Regions from separate parts of the Enterobacter sp. MG-EB028 genome, predicted to be linked through region 1. Evidence: predicted binding sites of a transcription regulator. Region 1 holds the regulator's gene; each other region holds the start of a gene.
What was found. Region 1 encodes PurR, which represses purine synthesis genes. Its sites were predicted from a motif close to CANGCAAACGTTTGCNTG; they were not measured.

Region 1 (6,654 bases):
ACAGCCCCAGTTGCAGGGTGTTCTGCAGCGCGGCCGCGCGGCCTGTCGCCTGCGGGAACGGACGCAGCGCCTGCGCCACCACGATAGGGTAGATCGCCCCGTTCGCGACGGCCATCACGCAGAATGGAATCAAAATTTCGGCCAGACCGGCACCCGGAATAAAGCCAACGGCCCAGGTCCCGATGACGCTCAGCGCATACAGCACCAGCAGCCATGGCAGCATCTGCTGACCTTCCCACTTTTGCAGCGCCGCGCGGCAGCCATACCCGCCCACCAGGAACGCGATAGTCTGTGGAACATAGCTCAGGCCGATGGCTGCAGGGCTGTAGCCTATATCGTGCAGAATGAACGGCGAACCGGTGAGCCACGCGAAGAAGCTTGCCGAGCAGGCGGCATAGATCAGAACGTTGCCGCGATACGCTTTGGTGCTGAGCAGGGAGGTGAAGGTGATCGGCTTCGCGTCTGCGTGCACCTCTTTTTTATGCGCGGGCTTGAGGGCGAATGCCGGCAGCATCAGCACCAGCGTGATGGCAAACAGCGTGGCAAAGATGGCCTGCCAGTCAAAGTGCGCGAGGATCCAACTACCCAGCAGCGGAGCAAGGGCAGGTGAAAGCCCTACCAGCGGCATAATGGTGGCGAAAATACGGTTGGTGCGGTTTGCCGGGTAGTAGTCGGTGACCAGCGCCTGCCAGGTCACGGCAGCGGCACAGACGCCGACCGCCTGAACAAACCGCAGTACCAGCAGCCAGGTGGCATCGCGCACCCATAGCATTCCCAGGCAGCCCACGGCAAAAATGGCCAGACCCAGCAGCAGTACCGGTTTACGGCCGAAGCGATCCGAAAGCGGTCCCCAGAGCAGCTGCGCGAAGGCAAAACCGGCAAGGAACAGGCTCAGGCTGGCGCTGATGGCGGCAGCAGGGGTTTGCAAATCTTCCTGCATGGCGGCGAAAGCCGGCAGGTACATATCGGTGGCCAAAAAGCCCAGCACGCTTAAGCCGCCGAGCCAGACTAAAAAACCTTTCCTGGGTTGCACTGTTTTATTCTCCTGAGGAGGCAGGTATACGTTGGCGCTGAGTGTAGGGAGTGCAAAGCCGCTTGTGAAACGCTAATATTTGGCGGGTGCATTCAAATTTTTTGCAGGCAGAAAATGTGGTCAGATTATTCTCTTGAAGTGGTCGATGCTGTCGCACGTAACGGCAGCTTTAGCGGGGCGGCGCAGGAGCTGCACCGCGTCCCTTCGGCTATCAGCTATACCGTACGTCAGCTTGAGGAGTGGCTGGCGGTACCGCTGTTTGAACGGCGGCATCGTGATGTGGAATTAACGCCTGCTGGGGCGTGGTTTTTGAAGGAAGGGCGTTCTGTTATCAAAAAAATGCAGATCACCCGCGAGCAGTGCCAGCAGATCGCGAACGGCTGGCGGGGACACCTTTCCATTGCGGTGGATAACATCGTTAAGCCCGAGCGCACCCGGCAGATGATTGTCGATTTCTACCGTCATTTTTCTGACGTCGAACTGCGGGTTTCGCAGGAGGTGTTCAACGGCGTCTGGGATGCGCTGGCGGACGGCAGGGCAGAGATGGCCATTGGGGCCACGCAGGCGATCCCGGTCGGGGGGCGTTACGCCTTTCGTGATATGGGGATGCTGAGCTGGAAATGCGTGGTGGCAAGCGATCATCCGCTGGCGAAGATGGAAGGGCCGCTGAGCGATGATACGCTGCGCGGCTGGCCGTCGCTGGTGCTGGAGGATACCTCCCGCTCGCTGCCCAAGCGTATCACCTGGCTTTTGGACAACCAGCGGCGGGTGGTGGCCCCTGACTGGGAATCGTCGGCGACGTGCCTCAGCGCCGGGCTCTGCGTCGCGATGGTACCCGTTCATTTTGCGCGACCGCGAATCGACACCGGTGAGTGGGTTGAGCTGGCCCTGGAGAATCCGTTCCCGGATGCGGCCTGCTGCCTCACCTGGCAACAAAATGATGTTTCGCCGGCGATGGCCTGGCTTCTGGATTATCTGGGGGACAGCGAAACGCTTAACCGGGAGTGGCTGAGGGAGCCAGCCTGGCTGGCTCCGCAATGAGATTAACGACGGTAGTCGCGGAACGGGCCATCCGCAACGGAACGGCGTTCGATAAGGCGAGGGTGAACTTCAATGGACTGCGACTCTTCACGTTTGTTGACGATCCTGTCCAGCAGCATATTGAAGGCGGTTTCACCCAGCGAATCTTTCGGCTGGTGAATGGTGGTCAACGCTGGCGTGAAGAAGCGCGCGTTGCGCACGTTGTCATACCCGATCACGGAGATGTCCTGCGGGACGCGCAGACCCAGCTCGTCGGCCGCACAGAGGGCGCCCATCGCCATGATGTCCCCCCCGCAGAAGACGGCGGTCGGGCGGTGCGGCTGGGAGACGATCTGCTGCATCGCGCGGTAGCCTGATTCCGGCTCAAAGTCGCCCTGCACGATCCAGTTTTCCGGCACGGTAATCAGCGCTTCTTCCATCGCTTTCATAAAGCCGGCCAGACGGCCCGCGCCGGTGTTGCGCTCCAGCGGACCCGGGATCACGCCAATCTCGCGATGGCCGCGCTCAATCAGATAACGGCCGGCCATATAGCCGCCCTCAAAGGCGTTATCGATAACCGAATCGGTGAAATCCGCGCGCGCTTCGCCCCAGTCCATCACCACCATCGGAATATGGCGATACTCTTCCAGCATCGACAGCACGGATTCCGGGTACTCGGAACACATTACCAGCAGGCCATCCACGCGCTTTTGCGCCATCATCGACAGGTAGGCGCGCTGTTTTTCAATGCTGTTCCATGCGTTGCCGAGAATCAGGGTATAGCCTTTCTGGAAGCAGTTTTTCTCCACCGCTTCAATGATCTCGGCAAAATAGGCCGCTTCACTGCTGGTCGCCAGCAATCCAATGGACTTGGTGTGATTGACCTTGAGGCTGCGCGCAACCGCGCTTGGCGAATAGTGCAGCTCTTTGATTGCTGCCCAGACCGCGTTGCGCGTCTCTTCCGCCACGAAGCGGGTTTTGTTAATTACATGTGATACGGTTGTAGTGGAAACGTTTGCGCGTTTTGCTACGTCTTTAATTGTTGCCATTAAATGTCACTCCAGACCATATCCTAAGCTCCTGAAAAACTTGAAGGTAAACGTTTGCCTTCTCTCACCCTTATCACGCAATTTTGGATTGCGGCACGCCAGGAAAACGACACGGGACGTCAGGAGGGGGTCAATGGCCGGTACGCTAATAAATTTAGCGTGGAATTTTGGCCTATCTTGATGAAAAGGGGAAGAGGTAAAGTGGTTATCAGTATAAATCCAGGAAGATTTTTGACGGAATCTGTGCAAAAATGAGCAAGCTCACTTTTCGTGGGGGGATTAAAAGGAGAAAAATTGATGAGTTCCGATCTGAAGTTTTCGCTGTTCACCACCGTTGTTGTGCTGGCTCTGATTGTCGCGGCCGGTCTGACGGCTGCACTGCACTGATTTACGCGGAGGGAGAGCCTTCTCCCTCCCCATCGCCGCGATTGTTACTTCTCTGGCAAAAATCTTTTGCCATTTTGTTAACTTCTCATTTTTTGTGATTGATGTCATGCTTTCCGCTTCTTTGTTCTGTGTCACCACATGACACGGCATCCGGAGTTGACGCATGAAAATCAATTTTCCCCTGCTGGCCCTGGCGATTGGCGCTTTTGGGATTGGCACCACTGAATTCTCCCCGATGGGGTTACTGCCTGTTATTGCCCGGGGCGTAGACGTCTCGATCCCTGCGGCAGGCATGTTAATCAGCGCCTACGCCATCGGCGTGATGGTGGGGGCGCCGCTGATGACGCTTCTGCTTTCTCACCGGGCGCGCCGCAATGCGCTGATTTTCCTGATGGCGATTTTCACTCTGGGCAACGTGCTTTCGGCCATTTCGCCGGACTACACTACCCTGATGCTGTCGCGCATTCTGACCAGCCTGAACCACGGCGCGTTCTTTGGGCTGGGCTCGGTCGTGGCCGCAAGCGTAGTGCCAAAACACAAGCAGGCAAGCGCTGTAGCGACCATGTTTATGGGGCTGACGATTGCCAACATTGGCGGGGTGCCGGCGGCAACCTGGCTGGGGGAAGCGATCGGCTGGCGTATGTCCTTCCTGGCGACGGCCGGGCTGGGCGTGGTCGCAATGGTGGCGTTGTTCTTCTCTCTGCCGAAAGGCAGTGCAGGAGAACGTCCGGAAGTGCGTAAAGAGCTGGCGGTGCTGATGCGCCCGCAGGTGCTCTCCGCGCTGCTCACCACGGTGCTGGGGGCAGGGGCGATGTTTACCCTCTACACCTATATTTCACCGGTGCTGCACGATATCACCCACGCACCGCCTCTTTTCGTTACCGCGATGCTGGTGCTGATTGGCGTCGGCTTCTCGATCGGCAACTATCTCGGCGGGAAATTTGCTGACCGTTCCGTGAGCGGGACGCTGAAAGGCTTCTTAACCCTGCTGATTGTCATTATGGTTGCTATCCCGTGGCTGGCGCGTAATGAGTTCGGAGCGGCGATTGCGATGGTCGTCTGGGGGGCCGCAACCTTTGCCGTGGTGCCGCCGCTGCAGATGCGCGTGATGCGTGTCGCCCATGAGGCGCCGGGCCTCTCGTCTTCCGTGAATATCGGGGCGTTCAATCTCGGCAATGCGCTGGGCGCAGCCGCCGGAGGCGCAGTGATTTCAGGTGGTCTGGGGTACAGTTTTGTGCCGGTGATGGGGGCCATTATTGCCGCGCTCGGCCTGCTGCTGGTAATGATGTCCGGCCGTAAACAGCCTGAAGCCGTTTGCACGGCGGAATAAGCAAAAACGCAGAAGGGCGCACCCTTCTGCGTGTCTTTTACGCGGCGAAATTCTTCGCGACAAATTCCCAGTTAACCAGCGCCCAGAAGTGTTCCAGGTAGTTCGGGCGCGCGTTGCGGTAATCAATGTAGTAAGCGTGTTCCCACACGTCCACGGTCATCAGCGGCGTAGCGCTGGTGGTCAGCGGGGTGCCCGCGTTAGACGTGGACACGATAGCCAGTTTGCCATCCGCCTCTTTTACCAGCCACGTCCAGCCAGAACCGAAGTTCTTGATGGCTGCATCGGTAAACTTCGTCTTAAACTCGGCGAAGCTGCCAAAAGCGGCGTTAATCGCGGCCGCCAGCTCACCGGCAGGTTCGCCACCGGCATTGGGTGCCAGGCAGTGCCAGTAGAAGGTGTGGTTCCACACCTGAGCCGCGTTGTTAAAAACGCCACCCTCTGAGCTGCGAACGATCTCTTCCAGCGTTTTGCCTTCGAAATCGGTGCCCTTGATCAGGTTGTTCAGGTTGGTGACGTACGTCTGGTGATGTTTGCCGTAATGATATTCCAGGGTTTCCGCTGAAATGTGCGGTGCCAGGGCGTCTTTTGCATACGGTAGTGCAGGTAATTCGAACGACATTGCTTCTCTCCTTATTGTATTTTGCGTTGCCAATAACCACACAGACAACAGGGACAGGATAGCAAATTGAAAGGGTATGCAAAAGAGGAACTTACCCTGCCACGGATGTGGCAGGGCAGGGATTAGCGAATGGTTTTTGGCGTCATCACGCGACGCGCGCCGACGTAGTGGCGCATCCAGTAGTCTTCACTGAGCGAGGTGATCTGAATATCCTGGCCGCTGCGCGGTGACTGGATGAATTTCCCGTTGCCGACGTAGACGCCGACGTGGTCAGCCGTGCCGCGACCCTGGGTACGGAAGAAGACCAAATCGCCGTTTTCCAGCTCCGCGCGGTTAACCGGTGACGCATCGCGCAGGTGATACATCTCGTTGGCGGTACGCGGAATGCGGAATTTAACCAGATCTTTATAGGCGTAATAGACGAGGCCGCTGCAGTCGAAACCGGTACGCGGCGAGCTGCCGCCCCAGCGATAAGGTTTGCCAATCTGTCCCATCAGCTTATTCATCGCGGTTTTTTGCGCTTTTTGCACACGCACTTTATGCACATCCGCCAGTTTCGTCACCTTCGTGCATTTTGCTTTATGCCCTTTACGGGTAATGCATTTTTCTGTAACGAGGTTAGCGGCGGTCAGCGAAGCTTTATTTTTGGCGGTGCGGGTAGTGCGGGAAGATTTTGTTTTCGTCTTGCTGGAAGCGGTCTGTTTAGTCTGAGCGGTGGTTTTTTTCTTGACGTTCTTTGTGGTGGTTTTTTTCTTACGTTCTGTGGCTTTTACCAGATGGCTTTTTTGTACAGCAGATTGCCGCGCCTGCTGAGAGGCGTTTGCCGCTGGCGTGAAAGTGAGTGAAGTAAACAGTAAAGCACAGAGCGTGATCGAGATTTTAGTTATCCGCGCCACTGGGCAGTCCCCTGATATATGCAGGTCATCAATAATACCCGCGTGTGATTTACAAAGCCCGTCGATTCTAATCCATAAAAACCCGAGAAGTTAATAGCATTTTTCAATCTAAAAACCTGTTTCGTTAGCAAGTGCAAAAAAAATCATCGTTCTGCCGCACAATTGTTCACTCCCTGAGCAAAACCCTGACGGTCGCAGGGGTAAACACCATTTGCAATGCAACTTTTGTAGAGTCGCGGTAAAATATATAAACGTGACGAAAATGTTATTTTCCGATGCCAGCCTGACCCGCTACAATGTCAGACTATTGCCGTAACAGA
Region 2 (6,654 bases), 380 kb from region 1:
GGCAATGGATTTCCATATTGAAGGCGTTTCGTTAGCCAATATTCGCAAAGCCGCGTTATCTATGCGCGCTGGTGGTGTAGGATATTACCCACGTAGCAACTTTGTGCATATTGATACCGGGCCGGTTCGGCACTGGTAATAACGAAACACAGGAGCAGTATGAACTATCGTATTATTCCGGTTACCGCGTTCTCCCAGAACTGTTCATTAATCTGGTGCGAACAAACCAAACTGGCCGCGCTTGTCGATCCCGGCGGTGACGCTGAGAAAATCAAGCAGGAAGTTGCCGACAGCGGCGTGACGCTGATGCAGATTTTACTGACGCATGGTCACCTCGACCATGTGGGTGCAGCGGCTGAACTGGCTAAATATTACGGTGTGCCGATTATCGGCCCGGAAAAAGAGGATGAGTTCTGGCTGCAGGGGTTACCCGCCCAAAGCCGCATGTTTGGCCTTGATGAGTGTCTGCCTTTGACGCCCGATCGTTGGCTAAACGAAGGAGAGCGCGTTAACGTAGGGAATGTGACTTTACAGGTGTTGCATTGTCCTGGGCATACGCCAGGCCATATCGTCTTCTTTGACGACCAGTCCCGTCTGCTGATATCCGGCGATGTGATTTTCAAAGGTGGCGTAGGACGCAGCGATTTTCCGCGTGGCGATCACGGGCAGCTGATTCAGTCGATCAAACAGAAGTTATTGCCGCTGGGTGATGACGTAACGTTTATCGCAGGACACGGTCCGATGTCGACGCTGGGCTATGAACGGCTCCATAACCCGTTCCTTCAGGATGAAATGCCTGTCTGGTAACCAGCATAAAAAAAGCCTGCTTAACGCAGGCTTTTTTGTGGGCGCTATTACAGGACGGCGACAATCGCTTCGCACAGTGGCGCCATGTTGTCAGGGGTCATGCCTGCAACGTTCACGCGGCCAGAGGCTACGGCGTATACGCCGAACTCTTCGCGCAGACGAAGAACCTGCTCTTTGGTCAGGCCGCTGAACGAGAACATGCCGTTCTGTTTGATGATGAAGCTGAAGTCGCGGTCTGCGCCTTTCTCAGCCAGGGTGTTCACAAACAGCAGGCGCATGCGCTGGATACGCTGACGCATATCGTTCAGCTCTTGTTCCCAGATCGCGCGCAGCGCATCGTTGCTCAGAATGGTCGCAACAACAGACGCACCGTGTGCCGGCGGGTTAGAGTAGTTAGCGCGGATAACGGATTTCATCTGGCTGAAGGCGCGATCGGCGGTTTCATCGTTAGCCGCAACCAGCGTACAGGCACCTACACGCTCATTGTACAGACCAAAGTTCTTGGAGTAGGAGCTTGCAACGATCAGCTCCTGATGCACGGCTGCGAACGCGCGCAGGCCTTCGGCATCTTCTTCCAGACCGCGGGCGAAGCCCTGGTAAGCAAAGTCAAACAGCGGCAGCCAGCCTTTCTCAACGGAGAGCTTCGCCAGGTGTTCCCACTGCTCAAGCGTTGGATCGATACCGGTCGGGTTGTGGCAGCAGCCGTGGAACAGCACCACGTCACCCGCCTGCGCTTCGCTCAGGCTTGCCAGCAGGCCGTCAAAGTCCAGAGCGTGGTTCGCCGCGTCGTAGTAAGCATATTCCCGCACTTCCAGGCCCGCAGAGTTAAAGACGCTCTTGTGGTTCGGCCAGCTTGGGTTGCTCACCCATACGCGCTTAACAGAGGTGTTTTTCGCAAGGAAATCCGCCGCAACGCGCAGCGCGCCGGTACCGCCAGGGGTCTGCGCCGTGCGCGCACGTTTGTCACTCACAATTGCGCTGCCTTTACCGAACAGCAGCTCCTGGGTGCAGCGACCAAATTCAGGGATACCATCAATACCGAGGTAGTTTTTGGTGGTTTCATTTTCCAGCAGATACTGCTCAGCTTTCTTAACGCTGGTCAGTACCGGAGTTTTGCCGGTTTCATCTTTATATACACCAATTCCCAGGTTGATTTTGCCAGGGCGGTCGTCGGCACGAAACAGATCGGCCAGGCCCAGAATAGGGTCGGCAGGAGCGGCGGTAATGTTCTCAAACATGACGAAGTTCCATTGTGATTACAGAAGTGAAATCCGCTATCAGGTTAACGGTAGATTTACAAAATGCCAACCGTTTGCGACGAAAAGCGTGCGGCTTTTCAAAAGTCGCCATTATTTTCTGTCAGGCATAAAAAAACAGGGCCGAAGCCCTGTTCATTATGCATATAACAAAGTGGTGTTCTGATTAGAACTGGTAAACTGCAGCCAGACCCAGTTGGTCGTCGGTACCAACCCAGCCGCCGCCAGTGCGCTTGGCCTGATCTTCGTCGATCAGGTTGATACGGTAGTCAGCAGACACGTTGAAGTTTTTATTGAAGTAGTAAGTTGCGCCTACTTCAACGTATTTAGCCAGATCTGCATCGCCGCCGGCTACGGTGTTCAGGTTTTTACCTTTACTCTGCACGTAGGACAGGGATGGACGCAGGCCGAAATCGAACTGGTACTGAGCGATAACTTCGAAGTTCTGGGTTTTGTTCGCTACGTTGAACACGTCACCATTAGCATCCGGAGTATTGGAACCGGTGCTGTTACCCAGGATGCTCATGTTGCGAGTTTCTGCGTACACAGCTGCCAGATACAGGCTGTTAGCATCGTATTTACCACCGATTGCCCATGCTTCAGCTTTGTCGCCTTTGCCATCAGCTTTCTGGTCGAGAGTACGGTTAGCATTACTGTATGCGCCGGTCAGACCAAAGCCACCGCCGAAGTCGTAACCCACAGAGTAACCAACACCGTCGCCGTTGGCACGACGCAGATCAGCACGCTCGTTTTTAGCCTGGTACTGGATACCGAAGCTCAGACCATCAACCAGACCGAAGAAATCGCTGTTACGGTAGGTCAGCAGGCCAGTAGAACGGCTGGTCATGTAGTTATCAACATAACCACCGCCCCAGGTTTCGCCGGACCAGGTTGGCGCCATGTCGGTGTAAGACTCAACATCGTATACGATGCCGTAGTTACGGCCATAGTCGATGCTGCCAGCGTCAGCCATTTTCAGACCCGCGAAAGCCAGACGAGTACGGGTAGAGTTGTTTGAAGACTGCTCACTTTCAGCTGAGCTGGCCAGTGCACGGTATTCCCACTGGCCATAACCGGTCAGTTGGTCGTTGATCTGAGTTTCGCCTTTGAAACCGATCTGCGCGTAGGTGGAGTCTGCGTTGTTGGTATTATCGCCGTTGGTAACGAAATCACGCTCAGCGTTAATTTTTCCGTACAGATCCAGTTTGTTGCCGTTCTTGTTATAGATTTCTGCAGCGTTAGCTGCACCGGCTACCAGCAGGGCAGGGATTACCACTGCCAGAATATTGCGCTTCATCATTATTTATTACCCTCATTGGTTTTTTTATGACACTCGCCACTGCCGTCAATAAATTCTGTCAATAAATATTTCCGGAACTATTGATGAGAGTTAGGTGTCTTTATGTATCTGACAGGCATCTTTCCATTCACCGAAGCGTTTCGCTAGCCTGAAAGTGCTACAATTCTCAAGATTGAGTTACAGAAAGAAAATATATGTAACTAAATATGTATTTTTAGGAACTTTGTGAACCATCTCAAATTTCAGAGCGGCCTGGCGAACTAAGCAACAGCACCTTTCCTATATATATGAATTCCTTATGTTTAATTTGAATAAAGGCAATTCCTATAAACGAATGTTAAACGACTCGTTTTTTCTTATGACCATAGAAAGACTTCTGGATGGCTGAAAAATTGGTTGAAATTTGTGCTATTACTTCAGGCTGTAATAATCGCAATAAGACTGAGGTTTATTTTTTGTGGCTGGATATTTCGCGGAAACAAAACGTAACAGGTAGTGGTTGTGACGGGGTGGTGGTTTATAAACGCTGACTTTACGCTGACAAAAACTGACAAGGCAGAATAAAATAATGGCCAGCAAATGCTGGCCATTGTCTGTTGTGTTACTTAGAAGCTGGCGTTGCGCGGAGTACGCGGGAACGGAATCACGTCACGCACGTTCTGAACACCGGTTACGTAGGCGATCAGACGCTCGAAGCCCAGACCGAACCCTGCGTGCGGAACGGTGCCATAACGGCGCAGATCGCGATACCAGCTGTAGTCCGCAGGGTTGAGACCCATCTCTTCCATGCGCGCGTCAAGCACGTCCAGACGTTCTTCACGCTGAGAACCACCGATGATTTCACCGATGCCCGGCGCCAGTACGTCCATCGCTGCCACGGTTTTCCCGTCTTCGTTAAGACGCATATAGAAGGCCTTAATGTCTTTCGGGTAGTTTTTAACGACAACCGGCGCTTTGAAATGTTTCTCGGCGAGATAGCGTTCGTGCTCAGACGCCAGATCGACGCCCCAGTAAACCGGGTTCTCGAACTTCTCACCGCATTTTTCAAGGATCGCTACCGCGTCGGTATAGTCCACCTGCGCAAAGTCGGCGGAGACGAAACGCTCCAGACGCGCCACCGCATCGCTGTCTACGCGCTCTGCGAAGAATTTCATGTCGTCAGGACGCTCTTCCAGAACCGCTTTGAATACGTACTTCAGCATCGCTTCTGCGAGACCTGCAACGTCATTCAGATCGGCAAACGCCACTTCCGGCTCCAGCATCCAGAACTCCGCCAGGTGGCGGCTGGTGTTGGAGTTTTCGGCGCGGAAGGTTGGGCCGAAGGTGTAGATCTTAGACAGCGCACAGGCGTAGGTTTCGCCGTTGAGCTGGCCGGATACCGTCAGGAAGGCTTCTTTACCAAAGAAGTCTTTGTCATAGTCCACTTTACCTTCCGGCGTGCGCGGCAGGTTTTCCATGTCCAGCGTCGAGACGCGGAACATTTCGCCTGCACCTTCCGTATCGGATGCGGTGATCAGCGGGGTAGACACCCAGAAATAACCCTGCTCATCGAAGAAGCGATGCAGCGCCTGGGCCAGCGTATGACGCACGCGGGCCACCGCACCAATCAGGTTGGTACGCGGACGCAGGTGCGCCACTTCACGCAGGTATTCAATGCTGTGACGTTTTGCCGCCATCGGGTAGGTGTCTGGATCTTCAACCCAGCCGGTCACTTCAATCGCAGAGGCCTGGATCTCGAAGCTCTGTCCCTGACCCGGGGATGCCACAACCACACCGGTGACGATAACGGAACAGCCCGTCGTCAGGCGCAGAACGTCATCATTGTAATTGGGCAGAGAATTATTAATGACGGCCTGTACAGGATCAAAGCAGGAACCGTCATAGACGGCAAGGAAGGAGATGCCAGCTTTAGAATCTCGGCGAGTACGCACCCATCCGCGCACGGTGACCTCCTGGTCAACGGCGACACGGCCCTGGAGTACGTCGGCTACAGGCACAACGCTCATAATATTCTCTCTGTTAATAGTCGGAAAAAATAAACACTTGTCCACCCTTATGGGGGGATATCTATGTTACCTGCCATCCGCTATCAGACAAGTAAATTTCGCAGTCAAAAGAGAAGAATTGAGAAATAAATAAGGGAAGGGAGCCCTGAAGGCTCCCGTAAGCGCTTAACTGGCTTTTTTGATCTGAGGGAGATCGAACGCTTTGCGCAATGCGCGGACAAACGCTTTGTCATGGCAGATGGTTTTACCCGGGCTGTCGGAAAGCTTTGCCACCGGCTTGCCGTTACATTCCACCAGCTTTATAACGATATTCAGAGGTTTTACCTGAGGAATGTCGCAGGTCAACCGGGTACCGATCCCGAAGCCCAGATTAATTCTGGCATTGAAATGACGATACAGTTCTACGGCTTTCGCCAGGTCGAGATTATCGGAGAAGACCAGCACCTTGCTCATCGGGTCAATACCGAGTTTTTGATAATGGGCAATCGCCTTTTCGCCCCATTCAACCGGATCCCCGGAGTCGTGGCGTAACCCCTGGTAACGTTCAGCGAACTCGGGACCAAAGTCGCGCAGGAAGGCATCCATCGTAATGCAGTCGGTCAGGGCGATCCCGAGTTGATTCGGGTACTCTTCAAGCCAGGCGGCCAGCGCCGCACGCTGGCTGTTAGCCAGGTCAGGGCTAATTTGCTGATGTGCCTGGAACCACTCGTGTGCCTGGGTGCCCATTGGCGTCAGGTTGAGGCGACGCGCCAGATCGTAGTTACTGGTGCCCACGAACCACGGCTCCTGCTGCAGACGTTCAACGATAGCCTGCTGAACCTCGCGAGAGAAGCGGCGACGGGTGCCGAAATCCATCAGGCGGAAGCGGGACATATCCAGCCCTTCGGTCAGGGTAGAGAATGCTGCAAGTTTGTTTTCCAGCGAGGCGACCGCCTGTTCGACGCCGGTTTCAGGCGAACGGTAGCGGTGAGCCAACTCGCTGATAACGGCGAGAAGCGGCACTTCCCACATGATCACTTCCCGCCACGGACCTTCAAGACGAATATCCAGCTTGCCGTTTTCGTTGGTCACGGTGACCTGTTCAGGCTTATAGCGGAAGTCGCGCAGCCAGTTCAGATAGTCCGCTTTGAAGAAAGGCAGGCCAGAAAGCCACTGGTATTCATCGTCCTGCAGCGTCAGATGCTGCATCGCATCGACCTGTTCACGAATGGAGTCTGCGTAGATACCGAGCAAGTCGTCACCACGGCAGCGGAATTCCGCCGCGACGTGAACGTCATAGTAATGG
Region 3 (6,654 bases), 1.3 Mb from region 1:
CCATGTAAGCGCCACGGAAGGTTTCCGTGAAGTAGGCACCGTAGATAAAACCGAGGGTAATAATACCGGCCACCATCGGGTCGATATCAATTTGTCCCATCCCCATCGCATCCGTCACGCTGTTCAGCGCAATCTGCAGACCGTAAAAGATAAGCAGCATCAGCACCAGATCGGGTACGCCGCGAATGAGCGTGGTATAACCTTCGAAAATGAGCGCCAGCGGTTTGTTAGCCGAAAGCTTCGCCCCTGCGCCCGCCAGACCTATCAGCACCGCCAGCACCACGGAGCTGATAGCCAGCTCAAGGGTGACAAGCGCGCCCTGTAAAATAACGCCAGAAAATCCGTACAGCATACCGCGAGCCCTGTCGTATCGTGAGTGGTAAACCGTGTCTTATCCCCTCCCGCAGCGGGAGGGGCCGCACGTTATTTGACGGAGCGATTAGCCGCCGTACACATTGAAATCGAAGTACTTTTTCGCCAGCTTGTCATAGGTACCGTCAGCGCGCATTTCCGCAAACGCTTTGTTCAGCGCTTCACGCAGCTCGTTGTCTTCTTTGCGCAGGCCCATTCCGGTGCCTACACCAAACAACTTCACATCCTTAATGGACGGGCCGCCGAACTTGTAATCTTTACCCACCGGCGTTTTCAGGAAGCCTTCGCTTGCCGCGACTTCATCCTGGAATGCCGCATCAATACGGCCTGCCGTCAGGTCTGCGTAAATATTTTCCTGGCCCTGATAGGAGACGATTTCAATCCCCTTCGGCGCCCAGTGTTCGTTACCGTAGGTTTCCTGCGTGGTGCCCTGCAGCACGCCCACGCGTTTCCCCTTCAGCGACTCGAGGGTCGGTTGAATGTCTGAAGACTTTGCCACCACCAGACGTGAATCGGCCGCATAGAGCTTGTCGGTGAAGGCAATCTCCTGCTGGCGTTTCTCGGTAATGGAAAGCGAGGACATAATCACGTCGATTTTTTTGGCTTTCAGGGAAGGGATCAGCGCATCCAGCGGGTTTTCTACATAAGTACACTGCGCTTTGATGCGTTTGCACAGCTCATTGGCCAAATCGATGTCAAAACCCACCAGTTCACCCTTTGAATTCTTCGATTCAAACGGCGCATAGGTTGGATCAGTACCAATACGGATTTTCTGCGGAATGGCTGCGAATGCCGCGGTGGCGCTGGAAAAGGCCAGCACGAGGGATAGTGACAACACGAGTTTTTTCATATTTGTCCTCAACAAACTGTCTACATACGGTTTTTTTACGACGACGGGGTGGGGTTAATGTGCCATTAATCCCCGCTGTCAGGCAAAGAATAATGCCTTTCTGGCGGGATTTTTTGCATTATTAATGCTTAAGTATGCACACAGCGACCCAATATGGTGCACAGACCGCACCATATTGAATCATCCTCACCCACGATGCACCACATCAGTGCATCACCGTGATGCGTTAGTCACCGTAGACGTTGAAGTCGAAGTATTTCTTCGCCAGTTTGTCGTAGGTACCGTCTTTGCGCAGCTCGGCAAACGCTTTGTCAAAGGCGGCTTTAAGCTCTTTATCGTCCTTGCGCAGGCCAATGCCGGTGCCGTCACCAAAGTATTTTTTGTCTTTCACGGACGGGCCCGCAAAGGCGTAGTCTTTACCTGCCGACTGCTTCAGGAACCCTTCGCTCGCGGCGACTTCATCCTGGAACGCGGCATCCAGACGGCCCGCCGCCAGGTCAGAGTAGATCAGATCCTGGTTCTGGTAAGCCACCACGTCGACGCCCTTCTCGCGCCAGTTGGCATTGGCGTAACCTTCCTGGGTCGATCCCTGGAGTACGCCAACGTGCTTGCCTTTCAGCGAGTCGATGGTCGGTTGAATCGGGGAACCTTTCGCGGCAATCAGACGCGAATCCGCAGCGTAGAGCTTGTCAGAGAACGCGATCTCCTGCTGACGCTTTTCGGTGATGGAGAGAGAAGAGATAATGGCGTCGATTTTCTTTGCCTTCAGCGACGGGATTAACGCGTCGAAGTCGCTGCCCACCCATGTGCATTTCACTTCCATACGTTTGCACATTTCATTTCCCAGATCGATGTCAAACCCCACGAAATCGCCCTTCGCATCCTTGGAAGAGAATGGCGCGTAGGTTGCGTCTGTACCGATACGAACCGTCTGTGGAAGCGCTGCGTAGCTACCTGCTGCTGCACTTAACCCCACCAGCAAAGACAGAGCCAGAACCGTCTTCTTCATACATTTACCCTCAAGTACCGTGATTTTATTATGTATTGTGTTGTGTGTTGTGTTGCAGGCTTCTCTTGCAGGTCTTATGCCACATTGCCGTCTGGTCAAAACTTCGACGTTAAATATGTTAATAAAACGTTGCGATATTGCCTTAATGGTGAAAGATAGCAGGTCTGCCGAACGAACCGGAAAGAGAAATAGGGAAAAAGCGAATTAAATGTCGAGGATATGATCGCCGTTGCATAATTGCCCTGAAACAGGGCAACGGCTCTTTTCATGCACAGCATTTGTGCACAGAATCAGGCTCCCTGCCAGCGGGTGAAGAGATCTTCGGGCAGGTCGATGTCAAACTGATCCAGCACGCGATTGATGGTCTGATTAATCACATCGTCCAGCGACTGTGGTCGGTGATAGAACGCCGGTACCGGCGGCATGATCACCGCGCCCAACTCGGCGGCCTGGGTCATTAAGCGCAGATGGCCCAGATGCAGCGGCGTTTCCCGCACGCAGAGCACCAGCGGGCGACGCTCCTTCAGCACCACGTCCGCCGCGCGCGTCACCAGGGTGTCGGTATAGCTGTTCACAATCCCGGAGAGCGTTTTAATTGAGCAGGGCAGGATAACCATGCCGGCGGTTTTAAACGAGCCTGAGGAGATGCTGGCGGCGATATCGCGGGCATCGTGAACCACGTCTGCCAGTGCCTGGACATCGCGCAGGGAAAGATCCGTTTCAAGGGAGAGGGTTTGTCGCGCCGCCTGGCTCATCACCAGATGCGTTTCCACTTCTGCCACGTTACGCAAAACCTGTAGCAGGCGTACGCCGTAAATCGCGCCGCTGGCACCGCTGATGCCAATAATGAGTCGTTTCATGATTTCGCCCTTGCTGATTTCTGGGCTGACTGTGCAGGATTTTGCGGGGAGTTGCAAGTGAGGGCACGCGCCCTCACCTGCGAAGAGATCAACCTTCGTTGTGCATCTCTAAGCTTTCGAGATCGTTTTGCAGCTGAACGGCTTTCGCATCGTCATTGCGCAGCGAATCAAGATAGTCAAGGTACTGCTGGTCAACGTCTTTCGTCACGTAGACGCCGTTAAACACGGAGCATTCGAACTGCTGAATTTCCGGGTTCTCGGCGCGCACCGCGTCGATGAGATCGTTCAGATCCTGGAAAATCAGGCCGTCGGCACCGATGATCTGGCGAATTTCGTCCACTTCGCGACCGTGAGCAATCAGCTCGTTGGCGGTTGGCATATCGATGCCGTACACGTTCGGAAAGCGAATTTCCGGCGCGGCAGATGCCAGGTAGACTTTCTTCGCACCCGCTTCGCGCGCCATCTCGATAATCTGCTCAGAGGTGGTGCCGCGAACGATGGAGTCATCCACCAGCAGAACGTTCTTGTCGCGGAATTCCGCGCGGTTGGCGTTCAGCTTACGGCGCACGGACTTACGGCGCAGATGCTGGCCCGGCATGATAAAGGTGCGGCCAACGTAGCGGTTTTTCACGAAGCCCTGACGGTATGGCTTTTCCAGAATGCGGGCAATTTCCAGGGCGATATCGCAGGAGGTTTCCGGGATAGGAATAACCACGTCGATGTCGAGATCGTCCCACTCGCGGGCAATCTTCTCGCCGAGCTTCGTGCCCATGTTCACGCGCGCGCTGTATACGGAGATTTTGTCGATGAACGAATCCGGACGGGCGAAGTAGACGTATTCAAACAGGCACGGGTTGCTGACCGGGTTGTCAGCACACTGGCGGGTAAACAGCTGGCCCTTCTCAGTGATATAGACCGCTTCGCCCGGCGCAACGTCGCGCAGGAATTCGAAGCCCAGGGTATCCAGCGCCACGCTCTCAGAGGCAACCATATATTCGGTACGGCCATCGCCAAGGTCGCGCTTACCCAGCACCAGCGGACGAATGCCGTTTGGATCGCGGAAGGCAACCATACCGTGACCGATGATCATCGCCACGCAGGCGTACGCACCGCGGATCTGGCGGTTGGTCGCAGCAATGGCAGCGAAGATATTGTCTGCTTCCAGCGGGTAATGACGGAAGTTATCCAGCTCGCTGGCGAACACATTGAGCAGGATTTCTGAATCAGAGGTGGTGTTAATGTGGCGACGTTTCTCTTCGAACAGCTTCTTACGCAGCTCATGGGCGTTGGTCAGGTTGCCGTTATGGGCAAGCGTGATGCCATACGGCGAGTTGACGTAGAAAGGCTGTGCCTCAGAGGCGCTGGAACTGCCAGCAGTAGGATAACGAACGTGACCGATCCCCATATTACCTTGCAGACGCTGCATATGGCGGGCTTCAAACACATCGTTTACCAGGCCATTCGCCTTACGTAAACGGAAGCAGTTGTTTGCATCAATGGTGATGATACCCGCAGCATCCTGCCCACGGTGCTGAAGCACCGTTAACGCGTCATAAATCGACTGGTTTACCGGCATGAAACCGGCGATACCGACAATACCGCACATTCGTCTTTTCCTCGTTAAGCCACATCTCAGGGTTTATGCCCTGGGCAAAAAACTCGACGAGCTTTGCAGATAGTCAAAGAACCATCTGATGATGAAGCTGAATTCTGGAATGAGCTGCGATTTCTGCCAGTCTTCACTTTTGGAGAACCCGGTGAAGGTATCCAGGAAGAACAGGATCGCGGCCACAATCAGCACGCCTCGCAACGCCCCGAAACAGATGCCGAGTACCCTGTCCGTTCCTGACAGACCGGTTTTCTCGACCAGCTGACCTATCACATAATTCACGATAGCGCCGACAATCAGCGTCGCGATAAACAGCACCGCGATGGCGATTCCATTTCGGACCAGTTCATCTTCAAAGCCCGTGAACCAGACAGACAGGTAAGTGTAGTAATGACTGGCAACAAAGAAAGCACAACCCCAGGTTACCAGCGATAACGCTTCACGAACAAAGCCACGGATCAGGCTAACCAGACAGGAAAAACCAATCACCGCAATGATGGCGTAATCAATCCAGACCATATGTGTCCCACGATTAAACGCCCTGTCATCCAGTTCGGGGCGAATTCTAACAGAAAAAGAAAACGTTTGCGTAGGGATTTCCTTCCCGCGCGTAAATAAAAAAGGCGCTGAAAAAATGTTCAACGCCCCTCACCCTAACCCTCTCCCCAAGGGGAGAGGGGACGGTACGATGCAGTATGATACAAACGCGCTCGATGCGACTTTCACCCTCTCCCCTTTGGGGAGAGGGCCGGGGTGAGGGATAGATCTTATCAGTTCGCGCTGTAGCTCATCACCACACCGCTCAGCCCGGAGATCTGCTTCAGCTCGCCGAGCGACCCCTTCAGCTTGTCTTTCGACGCTTCCGGCCCCACGAGAATACGGGTAATTTTACCCTGCACCGGCGTGGAAGGTGAAGTGTAAACGCGATATCCCGCGCTGCGCAGTTTACCGACAACCTCGTTGACTTTATCGGCGTTTTTCAGCGCCCCCAGCTGCACAACGTAGGCTTTGCCGGTCGGGGCCGCGTCTTGCTTCGCCGGAGGTGGAGTTTCAGACGCTGCAGCCAGCTGCTCTGCCGCTTTATCCCGCTGTGGCTGTTGCTGTGGCTTCGGCTGCGGTTTCTCTACCGGCTTCGGTTTTTCAACAGGCTTAGGCTTCTCTACCGGTACCGGATCGATCTCGATGTTGTTATTCGCCGCCAGACGCGACGGATCGAGTGACGGTGCAGCGGCATCGCCCGCGCGGACTTCTTCCGCCGCCCCTTCAGGCGGCTGAGCAGGCAGCGCCTGCGTCGCCGCAGGCAGCATATCCGGTTCATCACGATCGCCCGGCTTCGGCACCAGCGGAATGGCTGCAAACTCGTCCTGATAATGTTTTTTCTGCCCGTCGAGCAGCCCGGGAAGAATAATTACCCCGAGCGCGACCAGCACAATGGTTCCTGTTAAACGGTTCTGAAACTTACTCGCCACCGGTTCTCCCCGCGTCCATCACTTCCATGACATGTGCCACCGTGTGGAAAGAGCCACACACCAGCACGGTATCTTCTGGTTTAGCCTCCGCCATCGCGGCATGCCAGGCCTGCGCCACGCTACTGTAGATTGCGCCTTTGCCGAGATGTTCCATCAGCTGCTCAGCGGTCGCGCCGCGCGGCCCCTCCAGAGGAGCACAATACCAGCTATCGACCACACTCTCCATGCAGGCCAGCGTCCCGCCGATATCTTTATCATGAAGCATACCGATAACCGCCAGCACGCGCCCGGTTTTTGGTAACGATTTGAGACGTCCTGCGAGATACGCCGCCGCATGCGGGTTGTGCGCCACGTCCAGGATCAGACGCGGTGACTCGCTGACGATCTGGAAACGCCCCGGCAGAATTGCGCTCTGAATACCGTCGCGGATAGCCTGCTCGCTGACCGCTAATCCGCTGGCGCGCAGTGCCGCCAGCGCGGTGGCC

Region 2: ACR42C_RS08030 (amino acid aminotransferase) is a predicted target of PurR. The motif match lies at 2,109-2,126, and genes of this name have one in related genera.
Region 3: cvpA (colicin V production protein) is a predicted target of PurR. The motif match lies at 5,275-5,292, and genes of this name have one in related genera.

Annotation. Positions count from the first base shown of each region.
Region 1 covers NZ_CP195079.1:2,090,648-2,097,301, forward strand. Annotated here, with positions in the region: gene punC (purine nucleoside transporter PunC) at 1-1,033, opposite strand, end outside; gene punR (DNA-binding transcriptional activator PunR) at 1,148-2,074, shown strand; gene purR (HTH-type transcriptional repressor PurR) at 2,077-3,102, opposite strand; gene cydH (cytochrome bd-I oxidase subunit CydH) at 3,400-3,489, shown strand; gene ACR42C_RS09980 (MFS transporter) at 3,653-4,819, shown strand; gene sodB (superoxide dismutase [Fe]) at 4,857-5,438, opposite strand; gene ACR42C_RS09990 (NlpC/P60 family protein) at 5,561-6,334, opposite strand.
Region 2 covers NZ_CP195079.1:1,712,384-1,719,037, forward strand. Annotated here, with positions in the region: gene mepK (peptidoglycan L,D-endopeptidase MepK) at 1-139, shown strand, start outside; gene ACR42C_RS08025 (MBL fold metallo-hydrolase) at 160-807, shown strand; gene ACR42C_RS08030 (amino acid aminotransferase) at 855-2,045, opposite strand; gene ACR42C_RS08035 (porin) at 2,230-3,363, opposite strand; gene ACR42C_RS08040 (hypothetical protein) at 3,744-3,893, shown strand; gene asnS (asparagine--tRNA ligase) at 3,969-5,369, opposite strand; gene pncB (nicotinate phosphoribosyltransferase) at 5,535-6,654, opposite strand, start outside.
Region 3 covers NZ_CP195079.1:3,372,816-3,379,469, forward strand. Annotated here, with positions in the region: gene ACR42C_RS15945 (histidine ABC transporter permease HisQ) at 1-352, opposite strand, end outside; gene hisJ (histidine ABC transporter substrate-binding protein HisJ) at 440-1,222, opposite strand; gene argT (lysine/arginine/ornithine ABC transporter substrate-binding protein ArgT) at 1,449-2,231, opposite strand; gene ACR42C_RS15960 (UbiX family flavin prenyltransferase) at 2,522-3,091, opposite strand; gene purF (amidophosphoribosyltransferase) at 3,180-4,697, opposite strand; gene cvpA (colicin V production protein) at 4,731-5,219, opposite strand; gene dedD (cell division protein DedD) at 5,471-6,169, opposite strand; gene folC (bifunctional tetrahydrofolate synthase/dihydrofolate synthase) at 6,159-6,654, opposite strand, start outside.